One region of the Streptococcus sp. NCTC 11567 genome, then DNA from elsewhere that is predicted to be linked to it. Evidence: predicted binding sites of a transcription regulator. Region 1 holds the regulator's gene; each other region holds the start of a gene.

Region 1 (10,933 bases):
CAAAGAAACTTGAGAAAATGTCCTCAAAACCGCCAAAGCCGCCTCCATCAAAGCCACCAAAGCCGCCTGCTCCCCCACCGAAGCCACCGTTGGCGCCTGCTGCACCATATTGATCATAAGCTGCGCGTTTTTGAGAGTCACTTAGCGTTTCATAAGCTTCTTGGACATCCTTATACTTTTGTTCAGCACCAGCTTCCTTATTAATGTCTGGGTGATATTTCTTAGACATTTTTCGATAAGCTTTTTTAATATCATCTTGGGACGCATCCTTAGAAACCCCCAGACGATCATAATATTCTGTATTGTTCATAATGTAAGATACCAAGCCGTAAAACGACTCAATGAAAAATAGGAAAGCCGACGAAGATACTCTCGTATCTAGGAGGTATTTCTCTTTTTTCGCAGAGTCGTAGGCGTGTGCAAATCCGCAAAAGGGATTTTACACGCTTTGGCCTGTGTTCGAATAATCGAACTTGTATTCCTTTCTTTGAAATTTAGAAAGTAGCCCGTGTTCAGTTAAGAACATTTTCCTTTCTGTAAAGGTTATTTTGAAATGAGATGAGCGTCAAAGTCTGACTTGAAATTCTCAAATTCCTCTTCTGAAAGATTAAAAACTAAGTCTTCTTCTGCGTAGGTCGCTTCTTCTCTGAAGAATTTATTCGCATCCTCTGTTAAATTAAGCGACGTGAGGACTGTTCTTGCAAATTCCTGATGAGCAAAGCCAATTGCTGTCACGATATTTTGGTCTTTCAAAACTGAAAGTGGCTTGAAATTTTCCTTTGGGATAAAGTCAAAGTAATCAAAGAAATTTTGCCAAATTCCTCCAGTGAAAGTTTTGTCTTTTAGAAGTCCTGCTTTCGCCAATAAAATGGGAGCCGATGAAATTGCAGCAATCAGAATAGATTCTTCATTTAGACCAGCTAAAAATGTGAGCAACTCCTTATCACGTAAGGCCGGCTTAAAGTCAATCATTCCTGGTAGGATGAGGCAAGAATAATCATCAATGGAAATCTGCTCAAGAGTTTTTGTAGCCTGACAAGAGAGCCCGTCCTCTGAAACAATGAGGTCTTTGGATGTTGCGATGTAGTCAATATCAACACCAAAAGAAAGAACAAGTGTACTAGTTAAGACCGTCACTTCATAAAGGGAAAAATATGGATAAATCAGACAAGCAACTTTTTCATGAAATTCCTCTTTAGTTCTTCTTAGCCAAAAACAGAGGTTGGTTGTCAACCTCTGAGTTTGTACCATATTTGTAAGTTAAATTGAGCACAACCTAAAATCCGAGTGAAAAAGATAAACTTCCTTGTGTGCAAGCACACGCTTTTTTAGTCTGTAAACCTTAACCACTCGCTCTTTGTCTCTAGGCTCATGGGATAAAACAGTCCGCAGGACTGTTTTATTTCTCCGTAAACTCACCGTCTACAACACCATCGTCATTTGATGAATCACTTGTTTGAGCGCCTTCTGCACCTTGTGCTGCTTGTTGAGCTGCTGCAGCTTGCTCGTACATTTTAACAGCTAATGCTTGTGCTTTTTCGTTAAGAGCGTCAAGTTTAGCTTTCATGTCGTCAAGGTTGCCAGATTCTTGGGCAGCTTTTAACTCGTCAAGAGCTGATTGAGCAGCATCACGTTCTGTGTCAAAGCCTTTGCCTTCAGTTTCTTTGATTGTTTTTTCAGTAGCAAAGATAGTTTGGTCAACTTCGTTTTTAAGATCAACTTCTTCTTTACGTTTCGCATCTGCTTCAGCATTTGCTTCAGCGTCTTTCATCATGCGATCAATTTCTTCTTCTGAAAGACCATCATTTGACTTGATAACAATGTGTTGTTCTTTTTGAGTACCAAGGTCTTTTGCTTTTACAGAAACAATACCGTTTTTATCGATATCGAATGTTACTTCAATTTGTGGAATACCACGAGGAGCTGCAGGAATATCTGTCAATTGGAAGCGTCCAAGAGTCTTGTTGTCTGCTGCCATTGGGCGTTCCCCTTGAAGAACGTGGATATCAACGGCTGGTTGGTTGTCTGCTGCAGTTGAGAAGACTTGTGATTTAGACGTTGGAATAGTGGTGTTACGATCAATAAGTTTTGTAAAGACACCACCCATTGTTTCGATACCAAGTGACAATGGAGTAACGTCAAGAAGAACAACGTCTTTGACATCACCAGTGATGACACCACCTTGGATAGCAGCACCCATAGCAACTACTTCATCAGGGTTTACAGATTTGTTTGGTTCTTTACCAGTTTCAGCTTTAACCGCTTCGACAACTGCTGGGATACGAGTTGATCCACCAACAAGGATAACTTCGTCGATTTCTGACAATGACAAGCCTGCATCTGAAAGGGCTTGACGAACTGGAGTTTTCGTACGTTCTACAAGGTCGCGAGTAAGGTCGTCAAATTTAGCACGAGACAAGCTCATTTCTAAGTGAAGAGGACCAGCAGCACCTGCAGTGATAAATGGCAATGAGATTTGAGTTTGAGTGACACCTGACAAATCTTTTTTAGCTTTCTCAGCAGCATCTTTCAAACGTTGAAGCGCCATTTTGTCTTGAGAAAGGTCAATACCATTTTCTTTCTTGAATTCTTCGACTAAGAAATCAATGATTTTTTGGTCAAAATCATCACCACCAAGTTTGTTATCACCTGCTGTTGCCAATACGTCAAAGACACCATCACCTAATTCAAGGATTGAAACGTCAAAGGTACCACCACCAAGGTCAAAGACCAAGATTTTTTCTTCTTTATCTGTTTTATCAAGACCATAAGCAAGGGCTGCCGCTGTTGGTTCGTTGACAATACGTTCTACTTCAAGACCAGCGATTTTACCCGCATCTTTTGTCGCTTGACGTTGCGCATCGTTAAAGTAGGCAGGAACTGTGATAACCGCTTTGGTTACTTTTTCCCCAAGGTAGTCTTCAGCATAACCTTTAAGGTATTGAAGAATCATAGCTGAGATTTCTTGTGGTGTGTATTCTTTACCATTTGCAGCAACTTTTTCAGAAGTACCCATTTTAGATTTGATTGAGATGATTGTTTCTGGGTTTGTGACTGCTTGGCGTTTTGCAGCATCACCCACAATGATTTCACCATTTTTGAAAGACACAACAGATGGTGTTGTACGGTTTCCTTCTGGGTTAGCAATAATTTTTGATTCAGTTCCTTCAAGAACTGCAACTGCTGAGTTAGTTGTACCTAAGTCAATACCAATAATTTTAGACATGTGTCATACCTCTTTTTAATTTTTCTTATACTAGTCTAGTTTAACGACTTGGCGGTCGAAGTTTTGTGTTTTCTTTTTGAGCTCAGTGCCTTCGCAATCGCTGCGCAGTCACCAAAATTAATTATAAACAACAACCATGGCTGGTCTTAGCAAGCGCTCATGTAGTTTATAACCTTTTTGGAATACCTGTGCAATGCTATCTGCTGGGTGTTCATCATCAGCTGGCAAGGTTTGAACTGCCATGTGCAAATTGTGATCAAAACTTTCCACAGCAACTTCTTCGATACCCTCTTCTTTAAGGGCTTGAACGAGACTTTCTTGAACCATTTCAAGTCCCTTTTTAACGTCGTCTGTTAACCCCTCAACTGCTAACGCACGTTCTAAGTTATCAAGACTTGGGAGAATTTTTTTCGCTAAGTCTTGCGACCGGTAACGTTGCAAGTTTTGACGTTCTTCATTAGCACGGCGTTGGATGTTTTGCATTTCTGCATGAGCACGAAGGTATTTGTTTTCAAACTCCTCGGCACGCTCATTGGCCAATTCCAAGTCTGTTTTTTCAGGAGTTTCCTCAACCACTTCTTCTGTTGATACTTCTTCTACTTCAACAGTTTGGTCAAGTGACTCTTCCTTGACTTGCTCTTCTTTTGCTTTTTTTGACAAGGTAACACCTCTTTCTTACTTTTTCATTGCATCAGCTAGCCTTAGTTAACTTCATAGTGATTACTGTTCAAATAACGGTAGTAATCTCGTAATTTAACAGCTAGAATACGCCCAATAACATTAATCAAGCTGACACTACGGCGATAGTCCATATCAATAGGCCCAATCAGACTAAGTAGTCCAAATCCACGATAAGGAATCAAAAATTTGTAGGTCAACAAGGTCACATTCGCTAAAGCAGCCTCTTTGCTATCTGCTACTCGCACCATAGCCATGTCATCTTCAGCCATGCTTTGCCTAATCGACAAAGCAAGTCTCTGCTCATGGTCAAGGAACTGATAAGTAGCTAGGCCAGCATAGTCCAGAGCTGCTACTTTTCCAGAAACAAAAACGGTCTCTTGAAAAAGCCCTTCAAAAATGTAATCAAATAAATCTAAAACATTGTCAGTCACTGTGAAATACTTTTGAACAATCTGCGGAATTTCTGTTCGTAATTTATAGTGAACATCCATCACATCTCTACCTAGTAAGCGCTCATCCACGATCTCCTTGAGAACCAAAAGATCCTTGCTAAGAAAGTTTTTAGGGATGGCAAACTGAACAGTTATAGGTTTTGATTCATCTAAAGTTAGCACCGCTAAGGCATCATGATTTGATAATTGAACGATATCAAAGGCTGTTAATTTCTGCCTAGCAGGTTCAACATCTAAAATAACAGCTGTATATCCTGTGATATCTGCTAAAATCTGACTGGCTTTAGCGAGAAGATCTTCTAGTCTAAAGGCTTCAAAATCGAAGGCCTTGACCAACTGATAAACATCTTGCTCATCAATACTATCTAAACTGAGCGAGTGCTCCACGAAATACTTAAATCCTGCTGCACTCGGCATCCGTCCACTAGAAGTATGTGCTTTTTCCAGAAGACCTAGCCTCTCTAGCTTTGCCATATCATTTCTAATCGTGGCACTACTTGAGTCAATGGCCGACTGTAAAGCTTTTGAGCCGACTGGTTCATGAGTCTGTGTAAATAATTCCACGATGAGATTTAAGATGTCATTTTGACGCTCGGTAATCACAAACCAATCACTCCTTTCGATTAGCACTCTATGTATCTGACTGCTAATTTATATTTCTATTATACTCCTTCCAAAACACATGTCAAGGAAAAAACTCAAAAAATTAGCACTCATTTTTTAGAGTGCTAATTTTATCAATCATAACTTGTCAGGTCTTTTTCTTCAATCACTTTAATCAATCGTTTGGCATAGGTAATGTCCTCGCTATAACGATAATCTTGTAGACTCTGTGCTGGAGCCTTATAACCTTTTTCGGTTGCCAAGCTTCGATATAGTCGTTTATCAATCTGTTGCCCTTGACTAAGCATACTCAAATAATCTCTGATAGAACTTTCCCTATCCTTATACACAGCATATCGGAAAACTTGCCCACTTTTTAGGGAATCTTTTAACCTGATGCCGGACTGACCTAAGTCAGCCTCCTTAGAAAAGAGATTATGATACTTAGCAGCCAGTAAAGTTCTTCCATTGTCAGTTTCTAGAAGAATTTGGCCAATCAAAATGGAAGGCCTAATCCCATAATGTTCTGCTAGAGGTTTAACTTCTGGCACAAGGGTTTTGATAAATTGGTCTTGACTGTAACCAACGTTGACTTCCTTTGTCGCGCTAGCCATTCTACCATTAAAAAGGAGTGGACCAATGATCAAAACTAAAAAGAAGAGGAGCAAGGTGATAAAGTAGGGAAATTTCAGTCGACTTCTCATTGTTTCTCCTTTAGAGCACTGATATATTCTTCGAGGGTTAGGCGGTGCTTGGTCATGTAGCGAGCGGAGGCTTTACCGACATAACGGTAGTGCCAATCTTCATACCCTACTCCTGTGCTTTTGGTTTTACCATCGGGAAAGCGGAGCACAAAACCATATTCAGGTGCTATTTTTTGAACAGCTTGAGCCACTTGAGGATCACTAGCATTTAAACTATCCACGGTACTCATATCAATAGCAAGCCCTGTCTGATGCTCACTAGCTCCCGCAGGTTGTGAATACGTTTGAACCAAAGCTTCGGCAGCCTCCTGAGTCAAACTGGGATCGTTAGCCATTTCTTGATCAATATATGATTGGTAAAGCTCTGCTTGGTAAGCTACGGAGCGATAGCCTGAAATAAGGTGCTCTTGTGGGTCAATAGCCTGAGCTGCCGCTAAAAAATCAGCAGTAGCCTGTTCAATACGCTTGTCCACCGACACCCCATTCACATCAACCAATTCTGGGCTCAATTCCTCAGTTATATGGTCCCGATTCACTAAAATCAATTCCCAATCTTTTGGAGAGACTTTAGGAAGCCCTGTGGACTCTTTGCTATTTTTGACCACTTTTTGACTGCTTGCCTGTTGACTTGAAGGCGTCTTGGTGGCCTGCTTCTCTGGCTTAATAAAGAGGTAAATACCTCCGACAAAGAGCAGGACAACCAGTGTTTGTAATAATAATTTAAAATGATTATGCTTCATCTGACTTTGCTTCTATTATTTCACGGCCACGGTAGCGATAACTCATATCTCCAATGGTTTTGATGGTAAATTGCCCATCTTCAAATTCGACAACAGTGACACTGCCGTTATCAATATATTGTTTCTCACGGTCAGGATCGATTAGCCACATAAATGTTCCAATAGTCATCCCATGGCTAACCACAAGAGCATTCCCGCCGCCAGCATTTTGAATGGATAAGGCAATCGCCTCAAAACCGTCCCAGATACGCTTGCGAAGAACTTCCCACGGTTCTGCCCAATTAGCTGTATCAACTTCTACGATACTTTCTGCTAATTCAGAATAGGGAACATCACGTAGGTTATCACGGTTTTCAAAGGCTTTTGTTCTTGGAAGGACACCTAGAAATAATTCTGAATCGTAAGCGCCATCTAAGCTACCAAAGCACCACTCACGAATGCGTTTATCGCGGGTGTACGGGAGGAATTCATTTTCAGATTCTCTCAAAATAATCTCCATGGTTTGCATGGTCCGGCCTGAATCGCTAGAAAAAGCAGCTTTAAAAGGTATGCCTGAATCCTTTAAGCCTAAACCTAATTCGCGGATACCTTCTTCTCCTTTTTTGGTAAGAGGTGTGTCACTCCACCCTTGAGCACGCCCAATGGTATTAAACATGGTTTTCCCATGTCTGGCAATATAGAGTCTTGTTTTCGTCATGTTAACCTCCAAAAATCTCTTCTTATTATTATAGCATGTAACAAAAACACTTGCAAAAACAGAGATATTTAAAAATCTCTTATGAAGATTTTTGACTTTTCGAATCGTAGTCGTCCCTGTTCCTCTTGTGACAGTTACATTTTGCAAAAAGGTGTCAAAACGGTAACATGAACAATTTTTTGTTAACTAACTGATATGAAATCTACATATAAGAAGCCTATAATAGAAAAGCAACCGATAAAAAGATAAGACATTTTATGTTGCAAAAAAAGGCTGTTTGGCGCTATGCCATGCAGCCTTTTTTTATTATCGTTTTCCAAATATAGCTGAAACAAGAACAATCACTATGGCAGCTCCCAAGATTGATGGAAAGACAGCCATACCAGCTAACTGAATCCCCCAATCCCCAAATAAGCGTTGTCCCACAGCTGATCCAATAAGACCAGCTGCAATATTAGTGAAACAACCCATGGATTGACTCTTTTCAGTGATTTTACCAGCTATCATACCAATAAAAGCACCAACAATTAAAGACCAAATCATGTTCAATACTCCTTTATCATATCATCATTTTTAACTGACTTGAAATAGATTAGCGATTAGCAAGTCTTCTTCAGAATCTTTTTTGCCTCTTGACTGCTTTTAGTAACCATCTTTCTCTTTGATAAAGCAACAAATCTCTAAAGGAAATCAGTAGAACAGCAACTAAAATCAAAGCCATTCCTAGAAGATCAATAACGTAAAAAAGTTCTTTCATTAGCACAATGGCGAAAAAAACCGATGCTACTGGCTCTATGGACGCCAACAAAGTCGCCTTAACGGGACCGATGAGTGAAGCTCCTTTTAAGAAAAAGGTGTAAGCAAAAATAGTTCCAATCCCAATAATTCCAATAAGGGCTACTAGATTATCAGCCGTTAACATAAGGGGATAGCGCCAAGCCCTCGTTACGATTGGAAAAACCACTCCTCCCATTAACATCGCAAGTCCAATAACGATCAAGCTGCCCCAAGTCTTAATCATATTAACGGGTTTAATCACGCAATAAGCATAGGTAAGGGCTGAAAAAACTCCCCAGAAAAGACCAATTGGGCTAATGGCTAAGTGAGATAGTTCTCCATGACAAGCCATAATAACTGTGCCAAGTATAGCTAAGAGAATTGCTAGAGATTCTGTGATAGTCGGCAACCGTTTAGCTGTGGCGGACACAAAAATCAACACTAAAATAGGAGATAAATACTGTAACACAGTGGCTGTGCCAGCATTGGAATAACGGATCGCCATCAAATAGGCGTACTGATTGAGCCCCAATCCTAAAAGACTATAAATCAAGAGTTCCTTGAAATGTTTTTTAGTGGTCACAAGGGCAATGACTTTTTCTTTGTGACGCCACAGGACTAGGGCAGTCAAGACGACCCCTGAAATCATGAGCCTTAACGACGTTAGCAAATGAACATCCGTGCCATGAGCCATTAAATATTGACCAGAAGCACCTGAAATTCCCCAAGCTAGCCCTGCCAAAAGAACCATTAAACTACCTTTAACCGTTTTTGACATGCTATCCCCTTTCTCTGCTTCATCACCAACCATTTTAGCATAGTTTTAGAAGCTTTGATAGTCCATCTAAGCCTACAAGTTTTCCTATTTCCAGAACTGAAAAGAATAGCAGGTCACCAACTCCGCTACTTCAATCCTAATCCGCCTAAAACAAATAGACAAAAAGCAGCCCACCTTCCAGGGTGACTGCCTTTTAACAAACTAAAAGTTTGTTCAAAAAAGTTTAATCTAACAGTTTTTGCAATTCTTGAGCTAATAATTGTTGAGCGACTTGTGGATTAGCTTGACCTTTGGTTGCCTTCATCAAGAAGCCTGTGAAAGCCTTATCAGCATTACGTTTGCCTGATTTGAAATCAGCCACTGCAGCTTCATTATCAGCAAAGACTTGATGAATAATTGGTACCAGAACAGCTGGATCAGAAATCTGAACAAGCCCTGCTTTTTCCACATAAGCACGTGCTGAGCCACCGTTTTTAGCCAAATGCACAAAAACCTTCTTAGCCATTTTAGAAGAGATTGTACCATCAGCAATGATAGCAATCATCTCCACCAAATTTTCTGGTGTCAGAGCGATTTCTTCAATGGTTTTGCCTTCTGCATTTAAGAATTGGGCAACTTCTCCTTGCAACCAGTTAGAGACTTGCTTGGCATCGCCACCAAGACTTACTGCAGTTTCAAAGAAATCTGACAAGGCTTTGGTAGCTGTTAGCTGGCTAGCATCATAAGCTGAGAGGCCAAGTTCCTCTTCATATTTAGCACGACGCCGAGCTGGGAATTGAGGTAATTGAGCACGCATCTCGTCAATCCAAGCATCATCAATCTCATATAATGGCAGGTCTGGTTCTGGGAAATAACGATAGTCCGCTGCCCCTTCTTTGACCCGCATCAAAATAGTCCCCTTATTCGCTTCGTCATAGCGGCGCGTTTCTTGGCGTATCACACCACCTGAACGCAAGAGTTTGGCTTGACGTTCCACCTCAAATTCAAGCCCTTTACGGACATTTGAGAAGGAGTTCAAGTTTTTCAATTCGGTCTTTGTTCCAAATTGTTCTTGCCCGTAAGGACGAAGAGAAATATTGGCATCCACACGCATGGAGCCTTCTTCCATCTTGACATCAGAAATGCCCGTATACTGGATGATTTCTTTCAGAGCTGTCAAATAAGCATAGGCTTCTTCAGGAGAACGCATGTCGGCTTCTGACACAATCTCAATCAAAGGAACTCCTTGGCGGTTAAGGTCCACATAAGAATAACCATCTGTGCCATGAGTGTTTTTACCAGCATCTTCTTCCAAGTGTGCGCGTTCAATACGAATTTTCTTGGTTGAACCGTCTTCTAGTTTGATATCAATCCAGCCGTTGTAACCAATCGGCTCATCAAACTGTGAAATTTGATAAGCTTTAGGATTATCTGGGTAGAAATAATTTTTGCGGTCAAAGTGCATCTCTTTATGGATGTCCATATTAAGGGCAAGCGCTGCTTTTATGCCCGCATCAATCACCCCTTTGTTCATGACTGGTAAGACCCCTGGGAAAGACCAATCAATCACATTCGTGTTGGCATTTGGGTCCTCACCAAAGTGAGCTGACGAAGGTGAGAAAATTTTGGAATTGGTATTTAATTCCACATGGACTTCAAGCCCAATAATGGTTTCAAAATTCATTACTTGTCACCTCCAAAAATAATCGGTTGTTGCTTGTGATAATCTGTCACCGCTTCAAAGGCTGCTGCTGCTTGATAGATGGTTTCTTCAGCGTATTTCGGACCAATTAATTGAAGCCCTACTGGCAAGCCATCGACGAATCCTGCTGGAATGGAAATTCCTGGCAGACCAGCCAAGTTAACTGGAATGGTCAATAAGTCGGCCAAATACATGGCAACAGGATCGTGGTTGAGTGTGTCTAAGCCAAAAGCAACCGTCGGTGTTGTTGGGCCTAGAATAAGATCATAATCCGCAAAGACCTTGTCAAAATCTTGAATAATCAAAGTGCGCACTTGACCGGCCTTTTTGAAATAAGCGTCATAATAACCTGATGACAAACTAAAGGTCCCAAGCATGATACGACGTTTAACCTCATCACCAAAGCCTTGGCTACGAGTGTTAACATAGATTTCATCCAAGTTTTTAGCATCGTCAGCACGGAAACCATAGCGAATGCCATCAAAACGTTGTAAGTTTGAGGACGCTTCTGACGAAGCAATAATGTAATAGACAGCCACACCATATTTGCTATGTGGAAGACTAACTTCCTCAACAGTAGCTCCTAAGGCTTCA
Region 2 (10,933 bases), 1.1 Mb from region 1:
TCTTCTAGCTGCCGTACAGCAATTAATTGAGCTTCCGACTGACGTAAACTTAGCTCATACCCCCTCAAACTAATTTCTAGAGGGTCACCTAAAGGCGCTCGCTTACGTAACTGAAAACGAGTTCCCCTCGTTAGTCCCATATCCATTAAGCGCCGCTTCGTTTCCTTGCTCGCATAAATAGCTTCGACAATAGCCACTTCCATGATTTCTAATTCTGATAAAGGAAGTGTTTGCCCTCCTTCATCAACCTCACTGACCTCAATAGCATCTAAAAGATTCTTGTCAAAGGCCAGACGACTTGTTTTAATCATCAAAATTGCATTTTGCTTCGTCTGCGACATGACCTTGACTTGGCTTCCTTTCTTGATGCCAAGATGAGCTAGATGCCTCTGATGGTCTTGAGGTAATGCTATGCTAAGTACCTGATAGGCGATGCCACTTCTTACCTGAGATAATTTCATCATAAGCTCTCCTTTTAATTACAGTGTCCATTATAACATACTCTGCTCTTCTCACTACAAGGTGCTTTAAGTTTTTTGTCTTTTCAATCTCATATAATAATGATTCTAAAAAAGAAATGGCAATAGCACCCCCTTAGGAGTTGTCATCAAAAAAAACTTGAGTCTGCATAGACTCAAGTTTAACAAGAGATAATTTGATTGTTAGAGCACTTTGCTTAAAAAATCTTTTGTACGTTCTTCTTTAGTCAGATCAAAAAGTTGGTCCGGACTTCCTTCTTCCACAATAACGCCGCCATCCATAAAAATCACACGGTCTGCGACTTCTTTAGCAAAGCCCATTTCATGGGTGACAATGACCATCGTCATCCCAGATTTAGCCAAATCCTGCATAACAGCCAAAACCTCACCCACCATTTCGGGATCCAAGGCTGAAGTAGGCTCGTCAAATAGTAAGACGTCTGGATCCATAGCTAGGCCACGCGCAATCGCAATTCGCTGCTGCTGTCCCCCAGATAGACTAGATGGGTAAGCATTGGCTTTTTCTGACAATCCAACTTTATCTAACAGTGCCAAAGCTGTTTTGTCAGCTTCTACTTTAGAAATGCCTTTCGTTTTAATAGGTGACAAGGTAATATTGTCTAAAACGGTCATATTAGGGAAAAGATTAAATTGTTGAAATACCATTCCCATTTTTTCACGCATTGTAAAAATGTCATTTCTTTTATCTGTAATGTCAATGCCTTCAAACGTTATCTGACCTTTCGTAGGAACCTCAAGAAGGTTCATGGTACGAAGTAAAGTTGATTTTCCAGAACCAGAAGGGCCAATAATCACCACGACTTCTCCTGACATAATGTTTAAATCAATTCCTTTAAGCACCTCGTTTTGCCCATAATATTTGTGTAACGCTTTTATTGCAATAATAGGTTCTGTCATTAATGATTACCTCCTTGTGCCATGCGACGCTCTAAGACTGCCAATAATTGTGATAGCACTGTCGTGACCATTAAATAGTAAAAAGCAGCAACTAGTAAAGGAGCAATTGGAGAATAGGTAGCTGTTGCTACTGACTGAGCTCCATTCCAAAGTTCCATAACACCAATAGTTTGCAAGAGAGCACTATCTTTAATGATCGTGATAAATTCATTGCCTAAAGCAGGAAGAATATTCTTAAAGGCTTGAGGCAAAATCACATAGCGCATGGCATTTCTAGGGCGGATACCTAGTGAATAGGCTGCTTCAAGTTGCCCTTTTGGAACAGCTTCGATACCAGCTCTAACAATTTCTGAAATGTAAGCACCGCTATTCAACGAAATGATAATAATACCAGGAAGTAATCTTGAAAAATCTAAATTCAAAACGCCAAAACCGATAGTTGGCATTTGATTAAAATGCATCCAAGCAAAGGCAATCATAATTTGAACGACCATTGGTGTCCCACGAAAAATCCACACATAAGTATTGACTAGCCAAGTCAAAGGCTTTATTTGAGTACGTTTGATTAGTGTTACCAAAACCCCAATAATGGTTCCAAAAAAGACGACACTAGCCGAAATCATAATGGTGACAAGAACACCATAGTTAAAGTAGGCCCAGTATTTGGGCAAAAATGATAAATCCATCTATATCTCCTTATAAGTCCTAAGGTCACAACAATAAAGATAATTATACCATTCAATGAATATTAATACAATACTTTTTTGGCAATAAAAAGACCTGCCTCAGGCAAGTCTCTTTATGATATTCAGCTTAATATAATAAATCGTAGATTTCCATTGCAATCAAGTCAATACTATCAAAGGAATATGACTCACGCGCTTCGATATCGCGCAATGTGAAAACTGGTCCGTTTTCAGGGTCATTTGAAAAGGCAACTTCTGCTACAACAACACCATCACGTTCAAAATTTCGCTTGAGATTACCGCCATCTGTTACCATCAATTCCAAACGATTGATGATTCTCACCAAATGTGATTCCATTTCGTTTCTCCTATTCGTTTTTTATCCCTATTATTTTAACACAATTCGCGCCAAACAAACAAGAAAAGTAGCATTTTTCTTCAGATTTTCTCATTTTTAGCCTTTTGTGCCTCCTACTTCTTAATCTTTTGAAAATAGCAGGGCTGACAAGATCAGTTATCACTCTATCCCTGACAGTGCTAACATCATAAGCTTTTTACTTGATTTCCAAAACAGTGGTGCTATAATATGAGTATAAAGTTTGACCATTTTTGACTAAATGACTTTGACTTTTAGATAAACCCTTGGAGGTATATTATGCTTTGTCAAAATTGTAATTTAAACGAATCAACCATTCACCTCTACACGAATGTTAATGGAAAACAAAAACAAGTTGACCTTTGTCAAAACTGTTATCAAATCATGAAGACTGACCCTACTAATCCTATTTTAGGTGGCCTAAATGGAGGTCAAAGAGCCCAAGAACGCTCATCCAACCCCTTCTTTGATGACTTTTTTGGGGACTTAAATAATTTTAGAGCCTTTGGCAACCTTCCAAATACCCCACCTACTCAGGCAGGGCAAAATGGAAATGGTGGGGGACGCCATGGTGGTCATTTCAATGGACAACGTCCCACTCAGCCACAAACACCAAATCAGCAAGCAAAAGGCTTACTAGAAGAATTTGGCATTAATGTGACCGATATTGCAAGACATGGTGATATTGACCCTGTCATCGGTCGAGATGACGAGATTACACGTGTCATCGAAATCCTTAACCGTCGGACTAAAAATAACCCTGTGCTTATTGGGGAACCAGGAGTTGGTAAAACAGCTGTTGTAGAAGGTCTAGCCCAAAAAATTGTAGATGGCACAGTACCTCACAAATTGCAAGGTAAGCAAGTGATCCGTCTAGATGTGGTTAGTCTTGTTCAAGGCACAGGTATCCGTGGTCAATTCGAAGAACGCATGCAAAAATTAATGGAAGAAATTCGTCAACGCAAAGATGTGATTCTCTTTATTGATGAAATTCATGAAATTGTAGGTGCTGGTTCTGCTGGAGATGGCAATATGGATGCTGGCAATATTTTAAAACCAGCCTTGGCCCGTGGTGAGTTGCAACTCGTTGGTGCTACTACCTTAAATGAATACCGTATTATTGAAAAAGATGCTGCCTTGGAGCGGCGGATGCAGCCGGTGAAAGTTGACGAACCTTCTGTAGAAGAAACCATTACCATCTTAAAAGGTATCCAACCCAAATATGAAGACTATCATCATGTCAAATATAGCCCAGCAGCTATCGAGGCTGCTGCACACTTATCCAATCGCTACATCCAAGACCGATTCCTCCCTGATAAGGCCATTGACCTTCTGGATGAAGCTGGTTCAAAAATGAATTTAACTCTTAATTTTGTTGACCCTAAAGAGATTGACAAACGTCTGATTGAAGCAGAAAACCTCAAAGCTCAAGCAACTCGTGACGAAGATTACGAACGAGCAGCCTATTTCCGTGATCAAATTGCGAAATTCAAGGAAATGCAAGCTCAAAAAGTCGACGAACAGGATATTCCTATCATTACTGAAAAAACCATTGAAGCCATCATTGAACAAAAAACCAATATTCCAGTTGGCGACTTGAAAGAAAAAGAACAATCTCAACTCGTTAATTTGGCTAATGATTTGAAAGCTCACGTGATTGGCCAAGATGATGCCGTTGACAAAATTGCCAAGGCCATTCGCCGGAACCGTGTGGGATTGGGAACTCCAAATCGTCCTATTGGTTCTTTCCTATTCGTTGGGCCAACAGGTGTTGGTAAAACAGAGTTGTCTAAGCAACTAGCTATTGAACTCTTTGGCTCTGCTGACAATATGATTCGCTTTGATATGTCCGAATACATGGAAAAACATGCCGTTGCTAAATTAGTCGGGGCTCCTCCTGGTTATGTGGGCTATGAAGAAGCTGGCCAGTTAACGGAACAAGTTCGCCGCAACCCATATTCACTTATTCTCTTAGATGAGGTGGAAAAGGCTCATCCTGACGTCATGCACATGTTTTTACAAGTTCTTGATGATGGCCGTTTAACAGATGGTCAAGGACGGACAGTCAGCTTCAAGGATACTATTATTATCATGACCTCTAATGCTGGAACAGGTAAAAGCGAAGCTTCTGTTGGATTTGGTGCAGCTAGAGAAGGACGAACAAGCTCTGTCCTTGGTGAATTAAGTAACTTCTTCAGCCCAGAGTTCATGAACCGTTTCGATGGTATTATTGAATTTAAGGCCTTGAGCAAAGATAACCTCTTGCATATCGTTGATTTAATGCTGGAAGATGTTAATAAGCGCTTAAGCTATAATGAGATTCACCTTGATGTGACACAAAAAGTCAAAGAAAAATTAGTAGATTTAGGCTATGATCCTAAAATGGGTGCTCGACCACTCCGTCGTACCATCCAAGATTATATCGAAGATGCGATTACGGACTACTATTTGGAACACCCCACTGAAAAGGACTTGCGTGCCATAATGACAAGTAACAGTAATATCATGATTAAAGCTGCCAAAAAAGATGAAACGGTAACAGCTAAACAAGATAAGACCGACGAGAACTAAACCTAAAAGAGAGTTTTCTCATTGAAACTCTCTTTTTTTCGTGAACTAGTCAAAAGAAAACATTTTTATAAGAATAATGGCTCAAAATTTAGTATAATAAGAAAAAGGAGGGATACGATGACAATTCCAACATTCGGTAACTATAGTGAACATGAAAACTATGTGGCACGGTATGGTGTTTATGCCATCATTCCTAATCAAGAACGGACCAAAGTGATTCTCGTGCAAGCTCCTAATGGCGCTTGGTTTTTACCTGGTGGTGAAATTGAGGCTGGTGAAAATCATGCTCAGGCCTTAGAACGTGAGTTATTGGAAGAACTAGGATTTACTGCTCATATTGGTGCTTACTATGGTCAAGCTGATGAATACTTCTACTCTCGCCATCGTGATACCCATTTCTATCATCCAGCCTATCTTTATGAAGTGACTGCGTTTCAAGAAGTTTCTCAACCCTTAGAAGATTTCAACACTTTGGCTTGGTTTTCTACTGAAGAAGCTATCTCTAAATTAAAACGCGGAAGTCATAAATGGGGTGTTGAGCAATGGCAAAAAAAGCATCATTCTACTAACTAACTCTTTTAAATAGTGCTATAATAGGTATAGGATATTCAGGAGGACATTTATGAGACTCATCAACACGACTAGTAGTCACCCAGAACTCGTCAGAAATCAGCTGCAGAATACAGATGCTCGTTTAGTTGAGGTTTATTCAGCAGGAAATACAGATGTCATTTTTACCCAAGCACCAAAGCATTACGAACTACTAATTTCAAATAAATACCGTGCCATCAAGGAAGATGAACTTGAAGTGATTCGTGAATTTTTCATGAAACGTAAAATTGACCCTGCTATCGTTATTCCTGGGCAATCCAAGACCCTACATACGAATAACTTGATTGAAATTTCATTCCAAACAATTGTCTAGAAGCAGTTAGCGACATTACTCTAACTTAGGTCCTTTTTAAAGGGCCTAAGTTTTTTTAGTCATCATGATGAGATCTTATTATATGTCATATCATCCTTACTTTAAAATGCAGTAACAGCAGTTAACATAGGCTAAATGAGCTTATGTCATCATACTAAAAAATCATCAGGTTGTAGGCAATGTAGCTCTAAGAGAATTTGTTTACAATATTATCAAAAGTAGTATCACTGTTTGCATTGTGTTCGTCAGAGGCGACCCAAACTGGGTACTTTACGCCAGAACAAAAACGCCAGAAACATGATGTTTCTGGCGTTTGGAGATTTTGAGACTTAGGCTCAACATCTAGGTATAAAATCCCGTAGGAAGTTGCTACCATCCGTACTACCTAAGTAAAGTATAGAATTATTTACCACTGTCTTCAAACCCTTCAGCAACAGCTTCTGGGAAATTTTCTTCAATGATCTTAGCGCTATGGTCGCAGACAAATGCATTGTAAGAACGCATGCGAGTAGTTGGGTCAATACGGCGTGAACGCTCACAAACTTCTCCCACTGCATGTTCAACTGTAAAGGCAACACCTTCAAATGCTACGGCATCAGCAGGAGCATCTGCCAAGTCAGCGATGGTTAATTGAGACACGATCAAAAGTAAAGCAATATCGCTATCCAACGCTATCAACAAGGTTTTCACTTCTTCGCTAGCGTAGATAGTTAAATGAGCTTCCAATGATTTCCCAATAACCTTGGCATTTCGCGCTTCTTCCAAAGCTTTTTGAGCTTGGGTACGCAAAGTCATGAAAGCTGACCAAGCTTCTAAAATATCCTCTTGAGCTGAGAAGGTTTCTGCCACAGGCATCTCTGCCAATTGAACAAATGCTTCTGACTCATGCTCTAGATAAGACCAGATTTCTTCAGTAGTGTGAGGCAATATTGGCGTCAATAACTTCGTAATCTTAACCAAGATATCATAGAAGACTGTCTGCATGCGACGACGTTCTAAGCTGTTGGCAGCTTCAATATAGACAACGTCTTTAGCAAAATCAAGATAGAAGGCTGATAAATCAACCGTAACAAAGTTCACCACTGCTTTGTAAATAGTCATAAAGTCATAACGCTCATAAGCGTCATTAATCGTTGCTACCAACTGATTAAAGACAATTGTCATGTACTTATCAACAGCTCCTAAGTCTGCATAAGCTACTGTATCCGTAGCAGGGTTGAAATCAGATGTATTAGCAATCAAGAAGCGAAGGGTGTTACGGATTTTACGGTAGGTTTCAGAGACTTGACCAAGAATCTCCATAGAAACACGGACATCATTATCGGTATCCACAGAAGCTACCCAGAGACGGAGAATATCTGCACCATATTGTTTAGCCACATCATTTGGAGAAATGATATTGCCTTTTGATTTAGACATTTTTTCTCCCTTACCATCAAGAACAAAGCCTTGCGATAAGATAGCCTTATAAGGAGCATGACCGTTAACAGCCACAGAAGTGATTAAGGATGAATTGAACCAACCACGATACTGGTCAGAACCTTCTAGGTATAGGTCAGCTGGATAAGATAGGTTGTCCCTAGCATTCATAACACCATTCCAAGAAGAACCAGAGTCAAACCAAACATCCATGATATCAGTCTCTTTTGTAAACTCACCATTTGGTGACCCTGGATGAGTGAAGCCTTCTGGCAATAGGTCTTTAGCTTCTTTTTGCCACCAAATGATTGAGCCATTTTCTTGGAATAAATTGGCCACATGATCTGTCACTTCCTTAGTCATAATAGCTGTGCCATCTTCCGCATAGAAGATTGGAAGTGGAACACCCCAAGCACGTTGACGAGAAATAACCCAATCACCACGATCACGAATCATATTATAAAGACGTGTTTTACCCCAAGAAGGATGGAAAGTTGTTTTTTCAATTTCATCTAAAATATCCTGACGGAAGTCAGAAACAGAAGCAAACCATTGCGGTACAGCACGCCAGATGATTGGTTTTTTCGTCCGCCAGTCAAATGGGTAGGAGTGATTGATCACTTCTTGTGCTAATAAGAGGTCACCAAGTTTATCAATGACAATCGGCGTTACCTTGTTATAAAATTGTCCGTGGAAATCTGGACCTGCATTTTCCATCATGAGACCACGTTCATCAACTGTCACAGCAACTTCCAGTTTATATTTTGTACCAACATTGTAGTCATCTTCACCAAAACCTGGTGCTGTGTGGACAATCCCTGTCCCTGACTCAAGGGTAACATGGTCACCAAGGATAACCAATTCTTCTACGTCAGTATCCCATGGGTGTTCTGTCACAATGTACTCTAAATCAGCTCCTTTATGGCTGGCTAAAGTTTCAAAAGATTCCCAGCCAAATTTTCCAGCAAGGCTATTCAAAAGACCTTCTGCCACAACATATTGACGGTCTGAACCAGCAGGTTTCACCACAAGATAATCCATATCAGGACCAACAGTCAAACCGCGTGATGCTGTAACGGTAAATGGTGTTGTTGTCCAAACAACGATATACGTATTAGTATCAAGGATGCCTTTACCATCTTTAACTTTATTGGCGTAGTATAAAGAGGTTGAATCAATATCATGGTATTCAATTTCAGCTTCTGCCAAGGCCGATTCTGAAGACCAAGACCAATAAACTGGTTTAGCGCCACGATAGATGTATCCTTTATCAGCCATCGCTCCAAAGACACGGATTTGATCAGCTTCAAATTGTGGGTCCAAAGTCACGTAAGGGTTCTCCCAGTCCGCTGACACACCCAGACGTTTGAAGTCATCACGTTGTTTATCCACTTGGCTTAAAGCGTATTGACGGCACATATCAAGATAGTCAGCCAAATCCATTTCCTTACGCTTCACACCTTGTTTAGCCAAGACTTGTTCGATTGGAAGACCATGTGTATCCCAACCTGGAACATAAGGTGCATGGAAGCCTGACATAGACTTAGAGCGAACAATAATATCTTTTGAAATTTTATTAAGAGCATGCCCAACGTGAATATTTCCATTGGCATATGGAGGACCATCATGAAGATGGAAAGCTGGTTTGCCAGCATTAAGTTCTTGGCGCTTTGTGTACAAATCTGCTTCTTCCCAAGCTGCTTGCCATTGTGGTTCTTTATTAGGAAGACCAGCCCGCATTGGAAATGCTGTTTTCCCAAGATTAAGTGTTTCTTTTAATTTCATTGTATCAAACTCCTTCTAAACAATCTTGAAACTATATAAAAAAAGCCTCGTCTCAAAAAAGGACGAAAGCTCGTGGTACCACCTTAGTTCAGAATAGCTACAAAATAACTATTCCCTCTTTGCTCGTAAGGTGAGCCAACCTCTTCGCCTACTGTCATTCAGCGAAAATATAAGAAAATGATAATGTGAATGCTCAGGGAATGCAGGACTCTCATCGTCTCCCGCTTGCTGTGATTGTAAGCAAACCACCTTGTTTTTCTATATCTTAAATATTCAATTTAAACGTTTGTGTCTCACTAAGATTTACAGGTTCAGCTTCTACCTCATTCTGCTGCTCTTGTTGGTGAGCTTCTAATTCTTTGTTACTTTCATCAACACGACGTTGCAATTCCTCTAGTTCTTCCGGAGTAAACTGACGTGTAGCATCAAAAGAAGCACTGTCATCAGAATCCGGAATATCTTCATTAAGAACAGTCTTTACAACTTCTTTGAACGCTGCATCCGAATTTTGAAGGTAAATTGCGGTTGGCTGTAACAACTCATCCCATTCAGGTGAATTTGATAAACTCAATTGTGACTCAATTGATGAAATCAAACGTTGATGGAAAACACGAGTTTGACGTTTCAATTCTTCTGTCTCAATCGCCACACGCTTCGCTTCGTCAGTTGCATCACGTAACATTTGATTTGCTTTTGCTTTTGATGCATCCAGCAAGTGCTGAGCATCATAAGTCGCTTTGCTAACCAAGTTTGTTGCTTCCGCATTAGCCGTTGCTTTCACTTTTTCAGCTGTTTCTTGAGCTAAGATTACAGACTGGCTAAGTGACTCTTTCATTTCATCAAAATAAGATAATTTTTCCTCAAGGTCTTTAATACGCGCTTCGTTGTCACGATTTTTACGAACTAAAGCCTCATAGTCGTCAACAACAATGTCAAGGAATTCGTTAACTTCCTCTTCACTATATCCACGGAATTTGGTTTTAAACGTTTTATCTTTAATTTCTAGTGCTGTAAGTGCCATTATGTCTCCTTATTTATGCATCATTTTACTAAGCGTCAATTTGTATTTCCCATTTTTGGTCAATCCATTATCCGTTAGAAGGGTAAACCGACCATAACCTCTAATGCTCACCATATCCCCTATGGCTAAATGATCAGCTACCTTATGAACCTGCCGGTAGTTAACTTTCACTTTGTCAGTTTCAATCAATGTCATGGCTTGTGCTCGAGATTTTTTCAACACCGTCGCAACCAAGCGATCTAACCGAAGGCTCGAAACCATGATCTCCACAAGTTGCGCATCATTAGAAGATTTGATCAGTTGATTCAAAGGAATTTCCTTCAACGAAACACTCGCTCTGGCTATTTTAGAAATGGTTGTTAACACATAACCTAATAGCTGGCGATTAATCATGAGTTGCGCATATCCTGTTTCCACAAAGATATCCCCAAGTAGACTTCGTTTAATCCCCAGTTCATTGATCAAAGTGCCTAAAATTTGACCATGCGTTAACTGATTAAACTTTGCTTGATAGGTTATTTCTACCAAAGCTATCTGAAAATCAGCTTCATCCAAATCATAATAATCCGGTGCAACAATCACACGACCATATTCACTTGGATAATAATCTGTTGAGGAAAAAACCTTTAAATCCGTTGGAGCAACCAGACTTTTTAGAATCGTTATCTCTCTAGGATTTAAAAAATCAGTGACTTCTAAAAGATAGTGACTATCCACCCTGTTAATCATATCAGACATTTTCTCAATAAAAGG
Region 3 (10,933 bases), 230 kb from region 1:
ACAAGACCAAACCAACAAAGAACTTAGCCAACTCGTGCAAACAGATCCTACAGCTGCCCAAGAAAAAGCTGACGCGGTCTCCATGGCTCGAGCAGAAAAAACCTTCAAGCGCTTAAAAGCTATTGAAGCCAAACTAGTGAAAGAAAGCCCTAAAAATCAAAAAGCAAGTCAGAAATAAGAAGCATAGGGTTATATTTCTATCGTTAAGCCTACAAAAACCTCCAAAAGCAAGAGAAACCTTGATTTTTGGAGGTTTTTTGATTGGGAGATTCTTTTTGGGTCATATACAACAATAAGGCCTCGCTCATGCGAGACCTTATCAAGTAGGAGGGGATGAATAAGATGAGTTTCGGTCTAAGAGAAAGGTGTTAATAACTCCTCTCCCTGTCGTCCAAACACTTATTCGATTAAGGATTGTCCTTAGTATAAGGGAAGAGGCTTAAAAAAACCTTAATTCGCTTTCAAAAAAACAAATCCCTTATGCTATACTAATGACAAGAGGTATAAACTATGGAAGTCATCAAAAACTGGGTTAATATTTGTGTCAAACAAGGAGAACACGTTCTTTTGCTCAACCGACAGCACGATAACTTTCCAGGTTGGATTCAGCCAGGTGGAAAGGTCAAGGAATCCGAATCATTCTTTGAAGCGGCGCTTAGGGAATTAAAAGAGGAAACGGGTCTAACTGCTCTTAATCTGCAATTAAAGGGAATTTCTGGTTTTATCAACCCTGATAAGCCAGAACGCTATGTCTATTACGATTTTCTCTGCGAGACTTTTGAGGGGGAATTACTGACTGAGTCTCGCGAAGGACTGCCAAAATGGCATGCCATCAGTGAGTTGGACACCCTTGATATGCAATAGGATATTCGGCAACGCCTACCGCTTTATTGGCGTCAAGGATCGTTTGAGCGGATTAACTACTGGTCTGAAAGCCAGAAAAAAGTGGTTAAAACGATTACTCATTTGTATGATTAAGGTTTATTTAAGGTAGGCACTCTATACTATCCTTATCCTAAACTTTTTCTTTTTCAGAAATCTCATATTCTCCTAAAACAATTTCTTATTCCATTGCTTTAGGAGAGTATTTAAAAAAGTAGCCTTGACCAGTGTCAGAGCTACTTTTTTTTATGCAGTGAGTAAATCTAGGTCACATCAAGCAGCCTAGATTTATTCATTATTAGTTGTTTTTATTTAGAAGCCACCCATCATGCCTGGATCCATTCCTGCTGGCATTGCTGGCGCAGCTGGTTCTGGTTTGTTGGCAACAACTGCTTCAGTTGTTAAGATGAGACTAGCCACAGAAGCAGCATTTTGAAGGGCTGAACGGGTTACTTTAACAGGATCGATAATACCTGCCGCAATCATATCTACCCATTCACCTGTTGCCGCATTAAAGCCTGTTCCAACAGGGCTATTTTTCAATTTGTCGATGACAACGGAACCTTCGTAACCAGCGTTGAATGCAATTTGACGAACAGGTTCTTCCAACGCACGAAGAACGATATTGCGGCCAGTAGCGTCATCGCCATCAAGCTCAAGAGCAGCTACTTTTTCGATCACCGTAATAAGTGCTGTTCCACCACCAGCAACGATACCTTCTTCAACGGCTGCACGTGTGGCATTCAAGGCATCTTCGATACGAAGTTTCATTTCTTTAAGGGCTGTTTCTGTTGCAGCACCTACCTTGATGACAGCCACACCACCAGCTAATTTCGCCAAGCGTTCTTGTAATTTTTCACGGTCAAAGTCAGACGTTGTGGTTTCTAGTTGTGACTTAATCAAGCCAACACGGTTGGCAATGGCTTCAGAACTTCCTGCACCTTCCACAATAACTGTGCTGTCTTTATCCACAGTCACTTTAGCAGCTTGACCAAGAGCTGGCATCGTAGCGTCTTTCAATTCAAGACCCAAGTCTTCTGTAATGACTGTACCACCTGTCAAGATAGCGATGTCCTCAAGCATAGCTTTACGGCGATCACCAAATCCTGGAGCTTTGACAGCAACCACATTGAAAGTACCACGAATTTTATTCAAAACAAGGGTTGGAAGAGCTTCGCCATCAACGTCATCGGCGATAATCAACAATGGACGGTTGGTTTTAAGAACTTCCTCAAGCAATGGGAGAATATCTTGGATGTTTGACACTTTTTTGTCAGTAATCAAGATAAATGGGTTCTCAAGGTCTGCAACCATTTTTTCATTGTCTGTGACCATGTATTGAGACAGGTAACCACGATCAAACTGCATGCCTTCTACCACTTCAAGCTCTGTCTCCATACCACGTGATTCTTCGATGGTAATGACACCGTCATTGCCCACACGTTCCATGGCTTCTGAGATGTATTCTCCAACTTTTTCAGAACGAGATGACACAGCAGCAACTTGAGCAATCGCTTCTTTACCAGAAACAGGCTGAGCAATAGCTTTCAAGGCTTCAACGGCTGTTGCTGTTGCTGTTTCAATCCCACGACGAATACCAATTGGGTTGGCACCAGCAGTTACATTTTTAAGCCCTTCACGGACGATAGCCTGTGTCAATACTGTTGCAGTTGTGGTTCCGTCACCTGCGATATCATTGGTTTTAGAAGCAACTTCAGAAACCAATTTAGCTCCCATATTCTCAAAATGGTCTTCTAATTCAATCTCTTTAGCAATGGTAACCCCGTCATTGGTAATCAAAGGAGATCCAAAAGCTTTTTCAAGAACCACGTTACGACCTTTAGGACCAAGCGTTACTTTTACCGTGTCCGCTAACATATCAACCCCACGCACCATAGCAGCACGCGCATCTGCTGAAAATTTAATATCTTTTGACATATTCAATCCTTCTTTCTATACAGAGATTTCTCGTCTTATTCTGCGACAATAGCGATGATGTCAGATTCACGAATGATAGACACTTTTTCACCATCAACAGTTACTTCCAAGTCATGTCCGTTTTCAACCAACACTTCCTGCCCAACGGCTACTGACGGAAGAACAGCATCACCAGTAATGGTACGAATGCCATTTTCGCTGACAGCAAGAACTGTCGCTTTGCGTGTTGACTCTTTATGAGTGCCTGCCAGAACAAAACCACCGACGGTCTGTTCTTTGTCTTCGTCAAATCTTACGACCACACGGTCACCTAATGGTTTTAACATGTATATTTCCTCCAATAAAAGAATCTTTAGTCATTTAGCACTCTTGTTGTACGAGTGCTAACTTTCTCCTCTATTTTACCACTTGGTCAAAAATAGTCAAGAAAAAAGAGTCCGTTTTCATAAGAACAGACTCTTTATTGTTCATTGGCTCTTAGCGATTCCGTTAGGGATAAGGAATCACTCAAGGTTAAAGCTGAGTTTTCCATGAGAAAGGCCAATTTTCAGGGTATGACCACTTGCCAATTCACCAGCAAGAATCAATTCAGACAATTTATCTTCCACCTGAGTTTGCAAAGTGCGGCGTAATGGACGAGCACCCATTTCCACATCATACCCTTCTTCTGATAAATACTTGAGGGCCATTGGCTGGAATTTGAGGGTAATGCCTTTTTCTGCCAAAGTAGCCATCAACGGCTGCACTATAATCTTGACTACTTCTCTCATATTGTCCTGAGTGAGGCTGTGGAAGACAACCTTTTCATCAATTCGGTTGATAAATTCTGGTCGGTAAGCTTTTTTCAACTCTTCCAAAATCCGTTTTTCCATGGCTTGGTGGTCATGGCTAATGCCTTTTGCCCCAAAGCCAACTGTTTTATCATCACGCAGAGCTGTTGCCCCTAGATTACTTGTCATGATAATAATGGTATTTGAGAAGTCCACTTTACGCCCACGGCTATCTGTCAACATGCCATCATCAAGCACTTGTAAGAGGACGTTGAAAATATCAGGGTGAGCTTTTTCCACCTCGTCAAAGAGGAGCACAGAATAAGGCTTGTTTCTGACCTTCTCTGTTAATTCACCACCTTCATCGTAACCAACATAGCCTGGAGGTGCGCCATTAAGGCGAGAAGCCGCAAATTTCTCCATATACTCTGACATATCAAAGCGGATAAGGGCGGACGCGTCATCAAAGAGAACTTCTGCCAAGGCTTTTGCCAACTCGGTCTTACCAACCCCTGTTGGACCAAGGAACATGAAAGAACCGATTGGACGTTTACCTGTACGAATGCCTGACTGATTACGGCGAATGGCTCTAGAAATAGCTGAGACAGCATCTTCTTGCCCAATCACGCGCTTATGCAGTTCTTTTTCCAAATTAAGGTATTTTTTGCTATCAGCTTGGCTGAGTTTTTCCAGTGGAATACCTGATAGCTTGCTCAAGGTCGTCAGGATGTCCTCTTCTGTCACAGCTGTTGGCTTGCGATGTTGCCCTTTAACGTCTTTTGCCAACAAACGAGAGGCCTTCTTCATATCGCCATCAATCAAAGCTTGATCTAATGGCGTGATGATTTCTGGCGTAGATTTTTTAACCATACCTTGCACTGTAGCACTGGCTTCATCCAACAAATCAATGGCAGAATCCGGAAGGTTTTTGCTGGTCAGATAGCGATGTGCCATTTTCACAGCGGTTCTAACAGCCTGATTAGCAATGGTCACATTATGGTAAGTCTCGTAAGAGCCTTTTAGTCCTAGCAGAATCTGATAAGCATCTTCTACATTAGGTTCTTCAATTAAAATCTTAGCAAAGCGGCGCGAAAGAGCGGCATCTTTTTCAATGTGTTTTTGGTATTCTTCCTGCGTTGTTGCACCCACCATATGGAGGGTTCCACGAGATAAGGCTGGTTTTAAAATATTGGCAGCATCAAGCGTGCTATCAATACCACTTCCTGATCCCATAATGGTGTGCAATTCATCTACGAAGAGAATAATTTTGCCATCTGACTCAATATCGTCAATGATTTGATTCATGCGCTCTTCAAAATCCCCACGAAAACGGGTCCCCGCAACAACACTCATCATGTCTAATTCTAGAACACGCATGTCTTGCAGCTCATAAGGAATAACACCATTAGCAATACGTTGGGCTAGGCCGTAGGCAAGGGCCGTTTTACCCACACCTGCATCACCCACAAGAACAGGGTTATTCTTTGTTTTACGACTCAGTACTTGAATCATCCGTGACACTTCAGCATCACGGCCAATAACTGGCTCTAAGAGACCTTGGCTTGCCATCTCGGTCAAATCACGTGTAAAGTCCGCCAAGTCCCCAGCCGTGCTTGGTGGCTTCATCATGTCTGAAAAAGAACCTTGATTTTTGGTTTTCTTTGGCTTACGCAACTCGTGGATAGCCTTAATTATTTCCTTGCTATAGCCTGCATGAATCTCGATAGCTTTTCGTAAATCAGCTAAGCGAGGCTCCCCGTTTCCTTTATCCTTGATAGTATAACCCGCCATCTCTAATAAGCGAGTCGCCATAATATCTGGATTAAGCAAAATGGCAAAGAGAACATGCTCTGAACCTACCTCTTGGTCTTTGGTGACTTGACTGATAGCTTGGGCAAATTGCAAAAGGTTCGTTAAGGTTTTTGACTGAGGCCTAAAGTCAATGTGAGACACTTGGTATTTAGGACTTTTGCCCATCGCTAAAATAGCTGCAGCCTCATATTCTTCCACTGCAACCTTAGCATCAAATTCGCTTAGCACCAAACCCGCTAGGGAGTGATCAACCCTCGCCATAGCTAGCAATATATGCCAAGTTTCTAGATATTGGCTATCAAAGCGGGCTGCTTGAAACTGCGCCTGCCTGAAAATTTCTTGCATCTTCAATGAATACATGATCATTAATTGCTTCCCTTTCTATCTATACGCTGTAATAAACGGTAGAGCATTCGAGCACGGATTGCCGGCCCTTCCACACCTAGAACCTCATCAGAAGCCATGGCTAAAATGAGATTTCCCTCACGTTCTGTGATGAGGTGTTCGTCAAAGAGGAGTTGAATCGAGTCGGTAAAGACTTGCTCACTAAGATGATCCTCAATAGAAGCCATTAGATTGCCAATCAGATGGTGCTTGTCTGAAAAATGAACCTTGGCAATACGAATATAGCCCCCGCCACCGCGCTTGCTTTCGACTTCGTACCCGCGACTTTCTGTAAAGCGGGTTTTAATAACATAGTTAATCTGGCTTGGAACAACTTGAAAGGAATCCGCTAGCATGGAACGTTTAATTTCTGCAATTCCCGATTGGGCTAATAACTCTTTGATATATTCTTCAATACTGTCTGAAGTATTTTTTGTCGGCATGCTGTCACTCCTTTACTCATGAAGCATCTCAGTCTCTTAAAGGCACGACAGACGTGCGATTTGACTAAAACTGACTATTATTATAACAAATAGAAGACCTGAAAAGCAACTCTTTGCCATTGACAAGAGAGGTAAGAGAGAAAAAAGCAGGCGCTAGCAATAGCACCTGCTTTTTTCTCTTGTTTGTTAACCTGACTAAGCTAATTTAGTGATATTAACTGCTTGAGGGCCACGTTGACCTTCTTCAACGTCAAATTCCACTTTTTGTCCTTCTTCTAATGTTTTGAAACCATTAGTTTGGATTGCTGAAAAATGCGCGGAGACATCTTGACCGTTCTCAGTTGAAATAAAACCGAAACCTTTTTCAGCGTTAAACCATTTAACTGTACCTTGTGCCATATACATCCACTTCCTTTCTATAAAGCATTTGTAAAAATAGAGAGAAATAAAGATGTTGAAACACAAATACTAACTCAAAAACTAATTTACTTGCCAAGTGTAACACGTTTTGAAACCCCTGTCAATCTAAAACCTTAAAAAAAGATGATTGTTTTTTTACTTTTTCTAAATTTTTTAAGATTATACTCCCTATTTGATTGGTCTCCAAGGGATCATAAGCTTATTTTATCTCAAGTTAGTGATTTTTTGTTACAATAAAGATAAATCGTTGATGCTAACAAACTCCTACCTAAAGCGACGTAAGAAGGGAATTCTCCTTATTAAACGAAGGGATAGAAGGCGAGGCACCACAGGGCAAGAAAGGTCAAAATAACCTTTCCTATCATTGATAATAGAAAGAAGGTCAACTGATGACACAAACAGCTATTGACACACATGCCCATCTCTGGTCAGATGAGTACCTAGATTGATTAGAAAGCTTAGGTGGTAAAGGAATTGCCATCGCTAAAGGACTAAATGCCACCGGGGAGCCACAAGATTTAGCCAAACGCCTTGACATGATGGACAAGGCTGGTGTTGATTATCAAGTGCTCTCGGCAACGCCACAAGTTCCTCAATTTGGCAAACCACAAGAAGCTCTTGCAGCCGCTGAAATGATTAATAATTTTTACCATACTATTATTGACCAGCAGCCCGACCGTTTCCGCGCCTACGGTGTCGTTCCTTTGCCACATGTTGAAGAGGCTATCCAAGAAGGGAAACGCATCATTGAAGAACTAGGTTTTTTAGGAATCGCAGTCAATACCGTTCTTGAGACAGGCCAATCCATTGCTGATGACGCTTTTTTACCCTTCTTTGAAGCAATGGATGCTTTGGGAGCAATTATCTACATTCATCCCACAGGTTGTGGAGCTTTAAGCCCTATGGTCAATGATTATGACCAAGAGTGGGTGGTGGGAGCACCTATTGAAGATATGTTGGCCACCTTGCAACTTTTGAAAAGAGAATTCCCACAAAAATTCCCACACCTTCGTTTCCATATTGCGCATTTAGGTGGTGGTATTTCCTTTCAAATGCAACGCATTCTCGATAATTATGAGGACTGGCGTAGTTTTTCATACCATCCGCTTGAAACCTTCCAGAAGCACTTCTGGTTTGATACAGCCAATTTCCTCGAAGCCTCTCTTCTCCATAGTAACGAGATTTTAGGAAATCAACGCTTATTGGCAGGAAGTGATTTTCCTTATTTCCAAAATCAAAAATATACTCGAGCATTTTCTTACATCCGAGAAGCAAACTTGACTGATAATCAGAAAACAGCCATTTTAGAGACTAATGCTAAAGCCCTTTATGGTAATCGTTGGTCGCTTTCTAAACTTCATTAACGAAAGCAATTGAGACAATAGCCTTAGCAGGCTTTGTCTCTTTTTTAATCACTTGACCTAAAAAAAATATAGCAAGCTATGCTATTATGTTACTATTGTTTTGTATAGCAAGCTACCCGTGGTGCTAGTTGATGTCAAAGTATACTAAAAAGCCCAAAAGAGCTATACTGTAAGTGACGAAACAGACAGGAGGTAGTTCTTTTGAGCCACTTACAGTATACTGCAAAATCCCATCATTTACAATGGAGTATAGCACAATTAACTCAAATATGTTCTCAATGTTATCGTGATTATTGTCCCAAATCAATAAAACATCGTAAAAAGGTTGGCTTATCTAAGGTTTCTGATGTGTCACTTCTTGTTTTATTGTTACTTCAAGCTGAGTTAGGAATAACCTCTCAACGCCGTTTCTATAGAATCTGTCACCTTTTCTTTTGTGGAAACTTACTGGAGAGAAGTCGCTTTAATAGACGGACACGACAGCTTATTGGGGTGGTTCAACTCATTCGTCAAGCGTTGAATAAGCCAATCTCATCAGATACCATTGTGATCATGGACAGTTTTCCTATGCCTTTGTGCCAACCTATTCGCAATCACAAAGCGAAGGTTTTTAAAGGTTTAGCTGATATTGGCTACAATGCCTCTAAACACTTATGGTTCTATGGGTTTAAAGTTCATATGCTGGTCACATTATCGGGTGTTATGTTGAACTATGTTGTGACACCAGCTTCTGTCCATGATATTAAAGTCGTTGATGAACTGCTAGAAGGCTGTAAACAAACTGTTGTCCTTGCGGACTTAGGATATCTCAGTCAAGAGCTAAAAGATAAGTTGGGACATAAAGGTTATCATTTGTGGACGCCCTTGCGTCAAAACATGGTCGGCGCAAAGCAACATAACAACAGGCAGTTGCTAGCATGGAGACGGACAATTGAAACTCGCTTTTCGGAACTTTGTTCTCTATTTGATATTGAGCAGACATTGGCTAGGGGACTATCTGGATTACAATTGAGACTTGAACAATTCATACTAGCTTATAATTTGAAGTATTTTGAAATCAACTAGCACCACGGGTAGCAAGCTATATATAAGGAGGCAACATGTGCGAGAAAAACACTGTTTACCTGATTAAACGTGCTAATTTAAGTTTTGATAAAATTGCCAATCATACGCTGGCATCCTATGGCATTACCCATAGCCAATTTAAGTGCCTCAAATACCTTTATCTCTTTGATAATGGTAGCCTTAACCAGAGGGATTTGGAGCATTATTTTAACATGAGCAATCCAACTGTCACGAGGATTCTGCAAAATTTGGAGAAAGAAGGGTGGATTAGACGGCTAGCTAATGGCAAGGATAAGCGTCAAAAGCAGTTGTACCTCACTGACAAAGCCTTGAGTATGCAAGAAACCTTTAAAGAGATTGCCACCCAACTGGAAAATCAGTTGACCCAACGCCTTACTGATGACGAATTGAATGACCTCCAAACCTTATTACGTAAAATGTTAGCCATTTCGCTAACTGCCGAGAAAGGAGCAGACCGTGACCACATTTAGAAAATTAACCACATTTAAAGGAAGTAACTTCCTTACAGATTGAAGACAAACATCGATTGGTGTTTGTCTTTTTTAGTGTTTTTAGATAAAAATGGCTGTTTCCGTGCTTAAACCACCTCATCTGAACAAAATAAAAAGGCTCTCCCGCCATCCTTTTGACCAGTTTTTTGAGATTTAAGCATGCCAAAGTCAGTCCAACCTTATCTTCCATTTTGGACTTGCCTTTCTCTCTCGTATAGCAGAGATTGTGGTATTCCTTGGCTGTGCCAAACAGTCGTTCAATCGTCTCTTTCCGATGCTGGTAGAGCTCCTTCATCCCCCTTTGATGACGAATGTCCTCGCACTGTTCCAAATAGTCTTTCCAAATATGCCGTGTGACAACTTTTTGGTGGTTCTTACTGGTCGTACATACAGATAACAGGGGACAATTGGCACAAATTGCAGGGTCACTTTTGTATTCTCGGTAGCCTTCTCTGGTCGTAGTGCGGTAGGTCAAGGCTTGATGTTCAGGGCAGATGACACAATCAAAGTGCTCATCATAAATCAATTCTTTCGGACGTAGAAGGTCTTTCTTTCCTCTTGGTCGTGTGTAAGGAAGGACAGGAGTGATCTCCTTATCAATCAGAAACTTGGCAATGCTAGGAATGTTATAGCCGGAATCCGCAATAATAAACTGTGGTTTCAAGGGTTCAAGCTTGGCAAAAAGTGCAGGAAAAGCCTGACTATCATGGATATTGCCAGCCTCAACACTATAAGCAAGCGCCCATCCATACTTGTCACAAGCCACCTGAGCAGAATAAGCGAAGACTTCCTTATGATCCCCTTTGTGAAACCAGCCACTTTCTGGATCGGTTGTGGAGATTTTCTTAGCGACGGGCCCTAGCTCTTTGGCGGGCCCTAGCGGCTTTTTTCCATGCTTCTCCCTATCCCGATTGATTTCGATTTCTAGCTGTTCACTCATGAACTTGGCTTGTTTTTCCACCTCTCGGTTGATGAACTTGCGATTATTAGCCGCAGCCTTAATATGAGTCCCATCTATGAAAATCTCCGTCGGGTCAATCAAGCCTTTTTCTTGAAAGCGACGGGAATAATTTTTGCCATAGGTTGTGACATGTGGCACCTTGTCATCCAAAGTCAAACCTAAAAACCAGCGATAGACAGTATTCACTTCAATATCCTTGATGGTCTGACGCATGGAACGAATGCCATAAAAGCACTGAATCAGAGGGATTTTAACCAACATGACAGGATCAAGGCTAGGGCGACCATTATCAGACGAATAGGTGTCTTCTACTAGGTCATAGATGAAGTCGAAGTCAATCACAGCTTCCACTTGGCGCAGGAAATGTTCATCAGGCACTAAC

What was found. The regulator HrcA, encoded in region 1, represses chaperone genes, less so after heat shock. The targets are predictions, from matches to a motif close to TTAGCACTCNNNNNNNNNGAGTGCTAA.
Region 2: FQT67_RS03420 (ATP-dependent Clp protease ATP-binding subunit) is a predicted target of HrcA. The motif match lies at 2,598-2,624, and genes of this name have one in related genera.
Region 3: groES (co-chaperone GroES) is a predicted target of HrcA. The motif match lies at 3,181-3,207, and genes of this name have one in related genera.

The regions. Positions count from the first base shown of each region.
Region 1 is NZ_LR595857.1:1,777,652-1,788,584, forward strand. It holds gene dnaJ (molecular chaperone DnaJ) at 1-310, opposite strand, end outside; gene FQT67_RS08950 (DJ-1/PfpI family protein) at 544-1,251, opposite strand; gene dnaK (molecular chaperone DnaK) at 1,400-3,226, opposite strand; gene grpE (nucleotide exchange factor GrpE) at 3,344-3,886, opposite strand; gene hrcA (heat-inducible transcriptional repressor HrcA) at 3,928-4,962, opposite strand; gene FQT67_RS08970 (glucosaminidase domain-containing protein) at 5,097-5,666, opposite strand; gene FQT67_RS08975 (D-alanyl-D-alanine carboxypeptidase family protein) at 5,663-6,406, opposite strand; gene FQT67_RS08980 (histidine phosphatase family protein) at 6,396-7,103, opposite strand; gene FQT67_RS08985 (GlsB/YeaQ/YmgE family stress response membrane protein) at 7,410-7,646, opposite strand; gene FQT67_RS08990 (DMT family transporter) at 7,717-8,658, opposite strand; gene gatB (Asp-tRNA(Asn)/Glu-tRNA(Gln) amidotransferase subunit GatB) at 8,882-10,321, opposite strand; gene gatA (Asp-tRNA(Asn)/Glu-tRNA(Gln) amidotransferase subunit GatA) at 10,321-10,933, opposite strand, start outside.
Region 2 is NZ_LR595857.1:635,496-646,428, reverse strand. It holds gene FQT67_RS03440 (ferrous iron transport protein A) at 1-464, opposite strand, end outside; gene FQT67_RS03435 (amino acid ABC transporter ATP-binding protein) at 663-1,397, opposite strand; gene FQT67_RS03430 (amino acid ABC transporter permease) at 1,397-2,083, opposite strand; gene FQT67_RS03425 (DUF1797 family protein) at 2,211-2,441, opposite strand; gene FQT67_RS03420 (ATP-dependent Clp protease ATP-binding subunit) at 2,739-5,030, shown strand; gene FQT67_RS03415 (NUDIX hydrolase) at 5,148-5,603, shown strand; gene FQT67_RS03410 (DUF1827 family protein) at 5,653-5,955, shown strand; gene ileS (isoleucine--tRNA ligase) at 6,358-9,159, opposite strand; gene FQT67_RS03400 (DivIVA domain-containing protein) at 9,425-10,180, opposite strand; gene FQT67_RS03395 (RNA-binding protein) at 10,190-10,933, opposite strand, start outside.
Region 3 is NZ_LR595857.1:2,010,102-2,021,034, forward strand. It holds gene FQT67_RS10025 (C69 family dipeptidase) at 1-178, shown strand, start outside; partial or broken gene FQT67_RS10030 (8-oxo-dGTP diphosphatase) at 511-978, shown strand; gene groL (chaperonin GroEL) at 1,195-2,820, opposite strand; gene groES (co-chaperone GroES) at 2,856-3,146, opposite strand; gene FQT67_RS10045 (ATP-dependent Clp protease ATP-binding subunit) at 3,324-5,768, opposite strand; gene FQT67_RS10050 (CtsR family transcriptional regulator) at 5,768-6,229, opposite strand; gene FQT67_RS10055 (cold-shock protein) at 6,425-6,628, opposite strand; gene FQT67_RS10060 (amidohydrolase family protein) at 7,129-8,013, shown strand; gene FQT67_RS10065 (IS982 family transposase) at 8,215-9,078, shown strand; gene FQT67_RS10070 (MarR family transcriptional regulator) at 9,114-9,569, shown strand; gene FQT67_RS10075 (IS1182 family transposase) at 9,574-10,933, opposite strand, start outside.